2 regions of the Fictibacillus arsenicus genome follow, and region 2 is predicted to be linked to the other one. Evidence: riboswitches for the same ligand, from Rfam matches in the RefSeq annotation. Region 2 holds a riboswitch; the other holds the start of a gene.

Region 1 (5,743 bases), 390 kb from region 2:
TTTGCTGTGTAAGCTGTTGCAGCGACAGTCATACCCTTTCTTTGAATGTTGTTTTGAATGCTGTTAAATGTTTGTTGTCCCGCAATACCATCTACTAATAATCCTTTAGCTTTTTGATATTTAATAACTGCATCTTTAGTGACTGTACCATAATACCCTGTCGTTACAGCAAAATCAAAATATCCCATGGCCTTTAATTTACCTTGAAGTTCATATACATCATTATCCCATGTGCCAGGTCGAAGAGTGTGATCACCCATTGCTGCGAATCCGCTAACGGGAGCAGAAACGAGCAATCCGAATGCCATGGCCCCTGTAATTACCCATTTTTTTATCATAATAACTCCTCCTAATATGTATAATTGGTTAAATACGCCTCGGTTGCCAATTATACTAATCGAATATGACAGAACCATTAGGAGAAGGTAACAAAGAGATTACAATATTATATTTATATAATAATAGGTAAATTAGTAAGTAAATGGATTAGAGATGGAGAATGCTGAAAAATGATAGAGGTTTCTGTGGTTCTCGACAAATTTCCCAGGAAATAGACAAGGATTGTTAATTATCGTTCCTTTCATCATTCCATTCATCAAGACGGTTTAATAACTGATCTAGTTCTTGACTGCATATAACTGTTTCCTTCGCTGTAAGCCCATATGTTTTTCCAAGACAAAGCAAGACTTCGCGTTTTTCTTCAATTAATTGTAGCAACATGTATTATTCACAACTTTCATGAAAGATTTTGTCTCAATAAATATGCATTATTTTTAAGAAAAGAAAAAGGGTTTCGTGGAAAGAAGTGATAATGTTACAAGGTTCAACAACGCTCGATGATAGTATGTCGATTTATCTGAGTATCCTGTTGACTAGTTTTTGGAGAGGAAGGGAAATATATAGCTAGAGAAATAGTTTGAGAGGAGAAAATTATGCATCACTCGTTGAATATTGCGTTCATTTTATTAGCTGTTGCGGTTGGAGTAACTGCTTTGGCAAAGAAAATAAAAAAACCTTATCCAATTGCACTTGTGATAGTAGGAGCGATCATCGGGCTTGTACCTCTTCCGGCTCTGGACCCTTTAAAAGGATTTGTTGAAGAGGGTTACACATTTCAATTTATTATCATTTCGCTTTTGTTGCCTACTTTACTAGGAGAGGCAAGTTTGAAACTTCCTTTCAGCCACTTGAGAGAAAATACAAAAGCTATAGGGGCACTAGCTGTTGGAGGAACCTTTCTTACCTTTTTGATTATCGGTGCTGGATCTTATTACATATTGGATTTAAGTCTTCAAACGGCTTTTGTATTTGCTGCTTTAATGAGCGCGACAGATCCTGTATCCGTTTTAAGCATTTTTAAAACTCTTGGAGTGAACCGAAAACTTTCAACTGTAATTGAAGGAGAGAGTTTGTTTAATGATGGATTAGCAGTTGTGCTTTTTATGATTGCCTCAATCTACCTGCCTTCTTATATTGAAATGGGTGCAGGGGGAATACTGGCTGCTGTTCTGATGCTTTTTAAAGTTGCGATCGGCGGAGCTATTGTAGGTGGAGGATTAGGATATATTTTTTCTAAGTTTACAAGCTGGTACGATGATTACCCGCTTGAGATTTTGTTTTCTATACTATTATTTTATGGTAGCTTCCTAATCGCAGAGTCCATACATGTATCGGGGGTAATTGCTGTTGTAGTTGCAGGTCTTGTCTTCGGAAATTATGGTGCCAAAATAGGGATGAGTCCAACTACTAAAATAAACATTCATTCTTTTTGGGATGTTTTGGCGCTGTTTGCGAATTCACTAGTGTTTCTGCTTGTCGGACTGGAAATCGCCTATATCGATATCAATGATAAATGGGGATTAATTGCAGTAAGTATTCTATTAGTACTTGCTGCAAGAACGGTGGCAGTATACACCTCGATGCTTCCTTTAAAAGGTATACCAGCAAAATGGAAACATGTGCTTAATTGGGGCGGACTAAAAGGATCTTTGTCAATCGCTCTTGCGCTAAGTTTACCAGGAGATTTTCCGGGTCGGGAAAATATTATTATTTTAGCATTCTCTGTCGTTTTCTTTTCTTTGTTAGTACAAGGCATGACAATCTCCTCATTAATCAACAAACTGAACATAAAAGGCCCAAATAAAGAAAGAACAGATTATGAAGAGGCAATGACCGCTGTTCATAGATATGATTACGCTATAGAAAGACTAGATCAGTTAAAGAACGAGGCTGTTATTTCCACAATCGTTTTTGAAAGAATGAAAGCATTGTATGATCATAAACAAAAGGAAGCGAAAGAAACACTGGATGTGATGTATGAGGAGCACCCCGAGTGGAGGAAGACACAAGAACATATTGCTTCAATTGAGGCTCTTTATGCAGAACATGAGGCGATAGAAAGATTGCTAAGAAAAGATATGATATCCAGCCAGCTTGCAGAAGAAGAAATTGAGCGGATTATTGATCATATTGAACAGAAGAAAAATAAATATTATGAAGAAGAAAATTAAAAAATGGCCAAAAGGGGCCATTTTTTATATGTTTTCTTGTCTTGAAAGAGTGAATTGATTGAGAAGCTGATCGAGCTGCTGACTGACTTTAACTATTTTTGGATGTGCCAGTTCATGGTTCAACTGGAGTGAAGTGCGATATAGTTCTTCTCTTAATAGGCTAATTCGGTCTTGAATCGTATGCTCCTTCATATGTATATCTCCCTAGCAATTATTACCGACGAAGGAGTTCATTCGGCACTGGCTGGCATATCTTTTTAAAGACTTAGCCCCTGTAGCTTTGCGTCCTTCCCTTTCGAAAAGTTTGCCCTTTCGTCGATTGAATTCATAAGTATAGCATAATGACTCAACTTTTTTACAAATAATTACAAAATAATACAACAGTAGAGTTTTTGGTCAGTGAAAACCATTCCTGTCACTAATGATATCGGATGTGATCCTAATAAGTTTAAGCTCATTTCTATAAGATTGTTGCTTTGCTTTTAAAGGTTTTTTGGAGGATGCTTCTTCGACTAGTTGATTGGAGCGGAAGGTGCGAGACTCCTCGAAAATGAAAATCAATTTTCTTCGTGCGATGTAACGCTCTCGAAGCCTTCCTTGTCCTGCGGGAGCAGCGGGACAGGTGAGACCCTGGCAGGCTTGATTAGCCTAGGGGGCTCACCGCACGCCCCACGGAAAGCGAGCATCCTGGAGCGGATATCAACTACTTCCAATAGCAACAAAGTTGTTTTTTTGGTCAACTTAAGGAATTTCCTTTAAAATAGAAATGATATGCAATGAATGAGCAAACGACTAATTTGCTATAATTGGTAATAACAACTTGAAGGAGGGGAGACGGAATGAAGCAACCAGAGGAAGACGATGAAAGAAATCGTACACAATATGATTCCCCTGAAAAGAAAGTTCAAAATACACATTCGGTTAAGTTGTGGAGTGAGTATTTTTCAGAACGATTCGAGACATTCGAAAGACGGAAAATGCAAACCGTCTCCTTTCGGGATCTTGCTGACGGAAAAGATACGAGTTACACATTTGTACATATCTACCGCGATTATTATCCTGCACTTTTAAATGCTGGACAATTTTTTGATGAAGATATTGCATTGCTATATAGATATCATGTACAAATTGAAACGCTCATCCGCTTATTTTCGTTTGAAGCACAATATGGGATAGCAACTTACATGCAGGCTAACTTTGATGCTACAGTTGAAAAATTATCTGATCAGATCTATGTGGCATTAAAAGAGATGAATAGCAAAAAACTTCTAAATGAGAATAAAAAACTCGTCGAAGAGAGTCTCCGAAACTTTCAAAGTCTTTATGAGATCCCTCCAAAATGGGGTTATTTATTATTTTATCTTTTTCAGATCAGCTGGTCTCTTCTTTATTCTGAGAGAACATGGATCGAAAAGTATGAAAAACAATTACTGGAAGAAAAAGAATCGGGCAAAACATCTCAAATGCTTGAGCTAGCTCTAGTGCATTTTGCTTTTGCACGTCAGCAGGATGATCTTGCTTTTGAACGTTTGGGTCAGAATGATAAGAAAGTGGAAATGGTGCATTACCTCGTCTGGATGAAACTTTTGGTTGATAAGCAGGAATGGGAGCGTCTTTTGTCATGGCTTCTTTATTTAAAACCAAATTTCCTTGATGGTGTCAGTTCTTATTATTATCATTCAGACGCTCGTGAATTTTTCCACGAATACCTAAATTATTTCTGGAAGTATGCACAGCATACTGGTGACGAAGAACAATATGAAGAAATGCTCATTGAGTTTCTGCCGATCACTTTCTATGAGTACGGCGAATATTTAATGGTAATTGGTGAACATGAGAGATGGGTGGAGCTTCAAGTGATCATGGGCTATTCACCAGAGCTCATTCAGCGAAAGGATTTAAAAGAAGTTCTTTCTTTTGAAAAGGAAACGGTTTTGCCGATCTATCATCAAACGATTGACAGGCTGATTAATGAACGGACGAGAAAATCATATCAATCGGCTATAAAGCATTTAAAAACGCTCCGGACAATTTACTTTGATATTGGTGAAGAAGAACGATTTTCTCAGTATATTAAACAAATCGCCACGATCTATGGACGGTTAAGAGCGTTTCAGGAAGAGTTAAGGAAAGGAAAGTTTATTTCATGATCGATACAAGCAATCTTTTACTTCACGCAAAATGGCTTCATGGAAATATGGTTTTATGGGCCACTAAAGATAAGAAAAGAGTGCATGTGAACGATTGGAAACCTCTTTTATTTACGTGGCATCAGCCATCTTTTTATGGAACGCTGCTCGATATAGATGATGATCAAAATATATATTTAAACGCGGGAGAAGCTTTTGTGCTGTTCAATCGCTATCCGGTTTTTTTTCTTTCTGAAAATACGTGGGAAAAAGATGCTTGGCAAGTGGTGAATGAAGCAAATCATTTTGATAAGTTAATGAAATCCGATCTCGTGTCTCCTGACTTCGAAGCATGGAAATCAGGTGATTGGTCATGGAAAGCTGAAGGAAAACGCATCGAGTCTCCTTGGATAAATGAGGCTCTGTCCACTTTGCCTGATGCTGGCTATTCAGCGATGCCAACATCTTTTAACAAAGAACTGGTTAGAGGTAATTCAAGACAAATAATCTCTGCATTAGGGCATTTGGATGAAGAAGAATGGCTGATCAAAATCGGGTGGAGGGAAGATCCTAAACCTTTTAAACTGATTTTTGAATTATCTGAGCCTGCTGATGAGGAAGATAAGGACATATGGAATCTGAATGTATTTCTTCAGGAAAAAGAAGAAGGTATTCGTGTTCCTTACAAAGGAAAAAGCACTCTCTTGCCTGATGAATGGAAGCCTTATCAAGCTATGCTGGAAAGTGATATGGAGCTTGTTTCTAAGCTTATTTCCTGGCTTAAGGTTGGCAGCCGTAAAGAAATTCGGGAAGAGATTACGGAAAAAGAAGCATGGGATTTCCTTACTCTTAAAAGTGATTTGCTTCGCCAGATAGGTATATCAAGTATTCTTCCCGAATGGTGGCAGACGGTTCAGGAACTGCAGCCGAAAGTTAAAGCAAAGATAAAGACTAAGCCGCAAACTGGCGGAGGAGCACCGTCCTTTTTGGGATTAAATGCAATTATGCAGTTTGACTGGAGGCTTTCAACTGGAGATGAAGAGCTATCGGAAGAGGAATTCCGCAAGCTGGTCGATGGCAGCAGAAGGCTTGTCCGCAGGAATG
Region 2 (5,743 bases):
AACAATGAGCGGCGGTGAAAAAACACGTACTCAGATAGCGGCAGCTCTTGAGCAGCAGCCAGACATTCTTATTTTAGATGAGCCGACGAGCCATTTGGATGTTGAAGGGATGGATCAGCTGGCAAAAGTTCTTCATCATCATAAAGGTGCCGTGTTGCTCGTGTCCCATGACAGAACTTTTCTTGATATGGTTTGCACAAAAATAATCGAACTTGATCAGCAAACATTTACGTTGTATCACGGAAATTACGCAGAATATCTCATTCAAAAAGAGCAAAAACAAGAGCGGCAGCAGTTTGAATATGAGCAATATGTAAAAGAAAAAACGAGGCTGGAGAATGCTGCAAAGGAGAAATCATCAAAAGCCAAGGGCATGAAAGATAAACCAGCTCGCATGTCATATAGTGAGGCGAAATTAGGGAAAATGAAGGTTCGAAGTGCAAAAAGGTCTTTGGAGAAAGCTTCGAAGGTAATTGAAAAAAGAATCGAGATGATGGATAAGAAAGAAAAGCCAAAAGAACAGCCAAAAATCGATTTTGATATTCAGCAGTTTTCAGTCATACATGGCAAACAAGCGCTGGCGGTTAAACAACTTTCCGTTGGGTTTGACGAGCGTCAGCTTTTTATTGACCTATCTTTTACTGTAAAGCCAGGTATGAAGGTTGTTTTAACAGGTAAAAACGGAACAGGAAAATCAACCCTTTTAGAAGCAATATATAGAGGGAATGAACAAATAGAAAAATCAAAGCAGCTAAAAATTGGCTATTTTCATCAGCATCTAAATATCCTTGATGAGACAAAAAGTATTTTAGAAAATGTCATGGAAAACAGCTTGTATGAGGAGACATGGGTAAGGACGATATTAGCGAGGCTTTTATTTAAACGTGAAGATGTATTTAAAAAGGTTGAGGTGCTTAGCGGCGGAGAAAAGATGAAAACCGCATTAGCGAAGCTTTTCTTGAATGATTATAATTTGTTATTGCTTGATGAGCCGACGAATTATCTGGATTTGTTCACGAGAGAAGCATTAGAAGAAGTGTTAATCGCTTATCCGGGTACATTTATCCTTGCGACACATGATAGAAGATTAATGGAAAAAGCAGCAACACATGTTTTGGATCTTCAGCCTCCAGGAGCTTATTGGTTTGAGGGGAGCTATAAGGAATATCTTGAAAATAAGAATGGCGATATAAAAACAGGTCCAAAAACCATAGATCACAAAGATCATTTACTGAAGCTTGAACTTGAAATGACAGATTTAATCGGACAGCTTTCATTAACTTTGAATGAAGAAGAGAAAATAAGACTTGATCAAAGGTATCAAGAAGTATTAAAGGAAATCAGACTTATAAAGGCTCAATAATACTGGAGATGCAGTTGAAAGGTTTAGCTTTACTCTTAAAAAGGTACAGAATAATCGTATTACCTATTAGGAGGCGATAAAATGGAATTAAGAGATATTATGACTTCAGATATTGAGACGTGTGAACCAAGTACGAAAATTACTAAAGTTGCCGGTTTAATGAAAAGTTTAGGAATAGGCTCTATTCCGGTCTCTGAAAATGGGGAACTAAAAGGAATTGTTTCCGATCGGGATATCGTCATTCGGTGTGTAGCTGACGGGAATATTGAAGGGACAGTCAGTGATGGTATGACATTAGATCCTGTTACAGGGACACCTGATATGACGATTGATGAGGCTAAGAAGCTAATGTCTGAATATCAAGTACGCAGACTTCCTGTTTTGGATAATGGAAATGTGGTTGGTATTGTTTCATTAGGAGACCTTGCTGTTAAACATGAAGACAACGATAAAGCAGGAGACGCACTTACTGAGATTTCTAAGCCTTTGTAAAATACCAAAAGGGGCTGACCCAAAAGTGTAAAAACTTTTGAGGTTATGCCTCTTTTTTATATAGTTGGTTTTTATAAAAAAATAATTGACTCGTTTCGCTTTTAGGCGGCCTTTTTGGCCGCCGATTTTAATAGGTTGTGGGCTAAACTGATCAGCCCAATCTCAATATTTACCTTCGGTAAGCCCCTGAGGAAAAACCTCCGGAACGACCGATTGCCCTTGAACTGACCGAAAACACTCTCTATGTCGATTTTTCTTCTCGCATAGAGTTGTTTTCCTTCGTCTGTCCAAAGGCGTTCTTTTACTTTCGATTTTAGTTCCTGGTAGGCTTCATTCACCTGTGTACTTCTGCCATACTTTGAGGTTGTGCAATCTTTTCGAAATGGACAACCCTCGCATTCGTTACACTGGTAAACTCTGATCGTGGATTCATACCCCGATTCCGTTGTTTGCTTCTTCTCCCCGGTGAAATAAAGATATTTGCCTGCAGCACAAGTGAACGTGTCTTTTTCTTCATCATAAACCCAGTTCGATTGGTGATGAGGATTTTTTTTAAAGGACCTTTTTTGTTCCTTCTCAAACAGGCCATATTTAATGTATGCTTCCTGCTTTTTCTCTTCTAAATACGCATAGTTTTCTTCTGAACCATAACCTGCATCTGCGATAATGCGTTTTGGATCAATATTAAATTTCGCTTTGACTTCTTGAAGATGCGGGATAAGACACCGTGTGTCTCCTGGGCGTTGGTGCAGGGTATACGATAAGATGAACTGTTCGTTTGATGCCATTTGAACATTGTACCCAGGCTTCAATTGCCCGTTTTTCATATGGTCTTCCTTCATACGCATGAAGGTCGCATCTGGATCTGTTTTTGAAAAACTTTTTCGATCACCACAGATGGATAAGTTCTTCTTATACTTAAGACTTCTTGGCAGATAGTCTTTTTTCATGACCTTTATAGCTTTCTTAAGTTCTTTATTCTTTGGTTCTTTCTCCAGTTTTCCTTCCCATTCTTTTACTTTGTTTTGAATCTTCTCAGGTGAAATAACCGTCTTTTCATTCTCTTCACAAGACGCTTCTTCTTTCCAGACACCATCGATCTGTGTAATGAGCTCCTCTACTTTACCCTCAAGTTTTTCTTTATATTTTTCCGTGCTCTTCCTCCAAACAAATGTATACCGATTGGCGTTCGCTTCAATCTTTGTTCCATCTAAAAAGTAAGAATCGAGTTGAACTTGTCCTTCTTCTACTAGTAATACAATCACTTGTTTAAACAAGTCGTCTATTAATCCCTTTAATCGTTCGGAACGAAACCGATTAATTGTACGGAAATCAGGCGTTTGAAAACCACTCAGCCACATAAGAGGAAGGTGAACGGTTAGCTGATGAGCAATTTCTCGGCCAGAATACATGCGCTGTGTATAGGCATAGACAAGAATCTTCGCCATCATTTTTGGATGATATGTACTTCGCCCGCCTCCGGGATAATACTTAAGGAAGTGTTGGTCAGGAACACGCTCGATCATTTCGTTTACAACGCGTGCCACACTATGCGAGGGAATTAATTCACTTATATCCATTGGAAGAGTCAGTTGATCCATGTTATAATCGATGAAAGAAATATGATCATGTTTCATAAAAAAATCGCTCCTTTTGTATGGTTGTTGTTGTGGTGACTTAATCATACTAAATAGGGCGATTTTTTTATTGTGCAAAAAGACATATTAAAAAAGGCTGACACCAAAAGGTCACGTTATGTGTCCTTTTGAGTCAGCCCCTTTGTTTTTTATTTATCTTTTTCTTCTCTTTCACTTGCGATAGTTGGCGGTTCTTCTTGTGAGGTAATGTCAGTATCATAACCGATCTGTCTTAGATCTTCAGTGTCTGCCACAGTACCGCCAGCCATTCCTTCGTTAATCATCCTATCGATATCTAAGTATAGTTCATCTTTTCCTTCATAAGCTTTATCCTTATTACTCATTCTTGTCATCCTTTCTTTTTAAAGTGAATGCTCTTTAAAACCACAAAAAATATATTGTTGTCTTAGATTTTTGCTATTATAATTGAAATTAATGGAAGCGTGGAAGCATACTTTTTATTTGGGCATCTATAAGTATGTGGAGCTAGTGATGCAACCGGCCGGCATAAGAAGACTTTATCTTCTGTTGTGGGCTTTTTTATTTTGTCCAAAAAGTCAGGAAGAAAACAAAAATTAACGGGAAAAGGAGTTTTTCAAGATGGCAAATCATGCAGTGCGGGCATTTTCTTATGATCGAGGAAACCATTTTGCTTTTGGGCATTTGAAAAATAATCATCATGTGAAAAAGACTCAGCATCTTGAAGTCATTCCTCCCGAGAAACTTCATAAAGAAAATAAAAAAGAAGATTATTTTGAAAAGAGTGTTCATGAAAATAAACCTTTTAAAACGTATACCAGAAAAGATATAGAGAAACATCATCAAGGAGCAAAAGAAGCGGAACGGATCTATAACAACTGGAGGCATGAATTAGCGGATAGCTCCTCTGACTTTATCCATTCTATTAAAGGTGAGCTGAAAGAAACTCCTGAAACTGGCTTAGATACCTTTAAAGAAGAAGTTTCTGAGTCACTTGAAAAATTTTTGCTCGGTTTAAAGAATAATCTGGAGAAATTGCTTGCAGACTCGCCACAAGGTCAAGTAAAGAAACATTTAAAATCTGCTGAAGGATTATTAGAGACGGTACGGGAATTATTATGGAACCAAATTGAAGAGATTGTTAAGAAGCATGTACCTGAGGAACCAGGAAATCAAAACGGGGAAAGTGACCCAACGAACGAAATTGAACTGCCAGTAGAGGAAACAAACCCGCCAGTTCAAGTTCCTCCATCAACCAATCCTTCAGTGAACAATCCTGTTGTAACACTTGCGCCAAACCAGGTATTTTCTTCAGGTTCGTTTAAAATGGAGGTAAGAGTCGGAAGCCTGACTTCAGAAATAAAGTTTGCCGATCCCAGCAAAAAGTCAGAAGGAACAACCATGTTCTATATCGTGGACGGATATGGAACGAGAAAAGCAGTAGATATTAAATTTTCTAATGAAACGCTTCAAAAGCTTTTCGAAAACCGTATTAAAGATTCGAAAATCTATAAAAAAGAAATTTCGTTGGAAAGTTTTAATGCCGTACTTAAAAAGATTGAGGCTTACATGAAAGAATTGTCTTCTATTAACCCTGAACGGTTAAAATCAAAGGTATATGGTGAGAAAGAAAATTTAAAACTTGAGAATGTAATCGATAAGTTCACTGATCTTTTTTACTCATTAAGAATGTAATGAAACTTAAATCATTACAAGCCGTATATAACAATAAGCAGAAATATGAAACGCTCAAGAAAAAGGGGCGTTTTTTTTATTCAAATCCATTCCAATATAAAGGGAAAAGGAGACAAAAATGAAAAAGACTTTAATGGCCGCTTTATTATCAATCACGGTATTAACGGGTTGTTCTGCAGTGAATGAAGTAACAAATGGTCTGAACTATGTACCTGAAGCTACTGAGTATATTAATGATGTACAACAATTTTCAAAAGAGATTTCTGCAATTGCAGAAACGGCAGTAAACGACCCAAAAGCGAGAGAAGAACTTGAACAGCTGCTGGGAGATATGAAATCAGACATTAGTGAGTTTAGCGATTTAACACCGCCTTCTGTGTTTGAAGATGTTCACAATCAGGTGATTGAACATAATAATCAGCTTCAAGAGGGAATAGATAAGTATTTATCAGTTATAAAAGACGGGGAACTGAACGCTGATCTGCTCGAACAAAGCGGTTTGCTGGATGATATCGCTGTTTACAATGATCTATTATCACAAATTAAAAAACTCGGCGAATAATTTTAAAACAGCTGC

The links. Region 2 has a riboswitch for cyclic di-GMP ahead of ABE41_RS02255 (hypothetical protein). Riboswitches for the same ligand answer to the same signal wherever they lie in the genome.
Region 1: another riboswitch for cyclic di-GMP. It lies ahead of ABE41_RS20505 (aspartyl-phosphate phosphatase Spo0E family protein); the one in region 2 lies ahead of ABE41_RS02255 (hypothetical protein).

What each region holds. Positions count from the first base shown of each region.
Region 1 covers NZ_CP016761.1:792,617-798,359, forward strand. Annotated here, with positions in the region: gene ABE41_RS21585 (3D domain-containing protein) at 1-338, opposite strand, end outside; gene ABE41_RS20500 (aspartyl-phosphate phosphatase Spo0E family protein) at 565-720, opposite strand; gene ABE41_RS04280 (cation:proton antiporter) at 933-2,510, shown strand; gene ABE41_RS20505 (aspartyl-phosphate phosphatase Spo0E family protein) at 2,535-2,702, opposite strand; cyclic di-GMP riboswitch class I at 2,744-2,829, opposite strand; gene ABE41_RS04285 (hypothetical protein) at 3,350-4,660, shown strand; gene ABE41_RS04290 (DEAD/DEAH box helicase) at 4,657-5,743, shown strand, end outside.
Region 2 covers NZ_CP016761.1:398,482-404,224, forward strand. Annotated here, with positions in the region: gene abc-f (ribosomal protection-like ABC-F family protein) at 1-1,363, shown strand, start outside; gene ABE41_RS02240 (CBS domain-containing protein) at 1,445-1,855, shown strand; gene ABE41_RS02245 (IS1182 family transposase) at 1,957-3,492, opposite strand; gene ABE41_RS02250 (hypothetical protein) at 3,642-3,836, opposite strand; cyclic di-GMP riboswitch class II at 3,921-4,005, shown strand; gene ABE41_RS02255 (hypothetical protein) at 4,093-5,166, shown strand; gene ABE41_RS02260 (DUF6376 family protein) at 5,285-5,728, shown strand.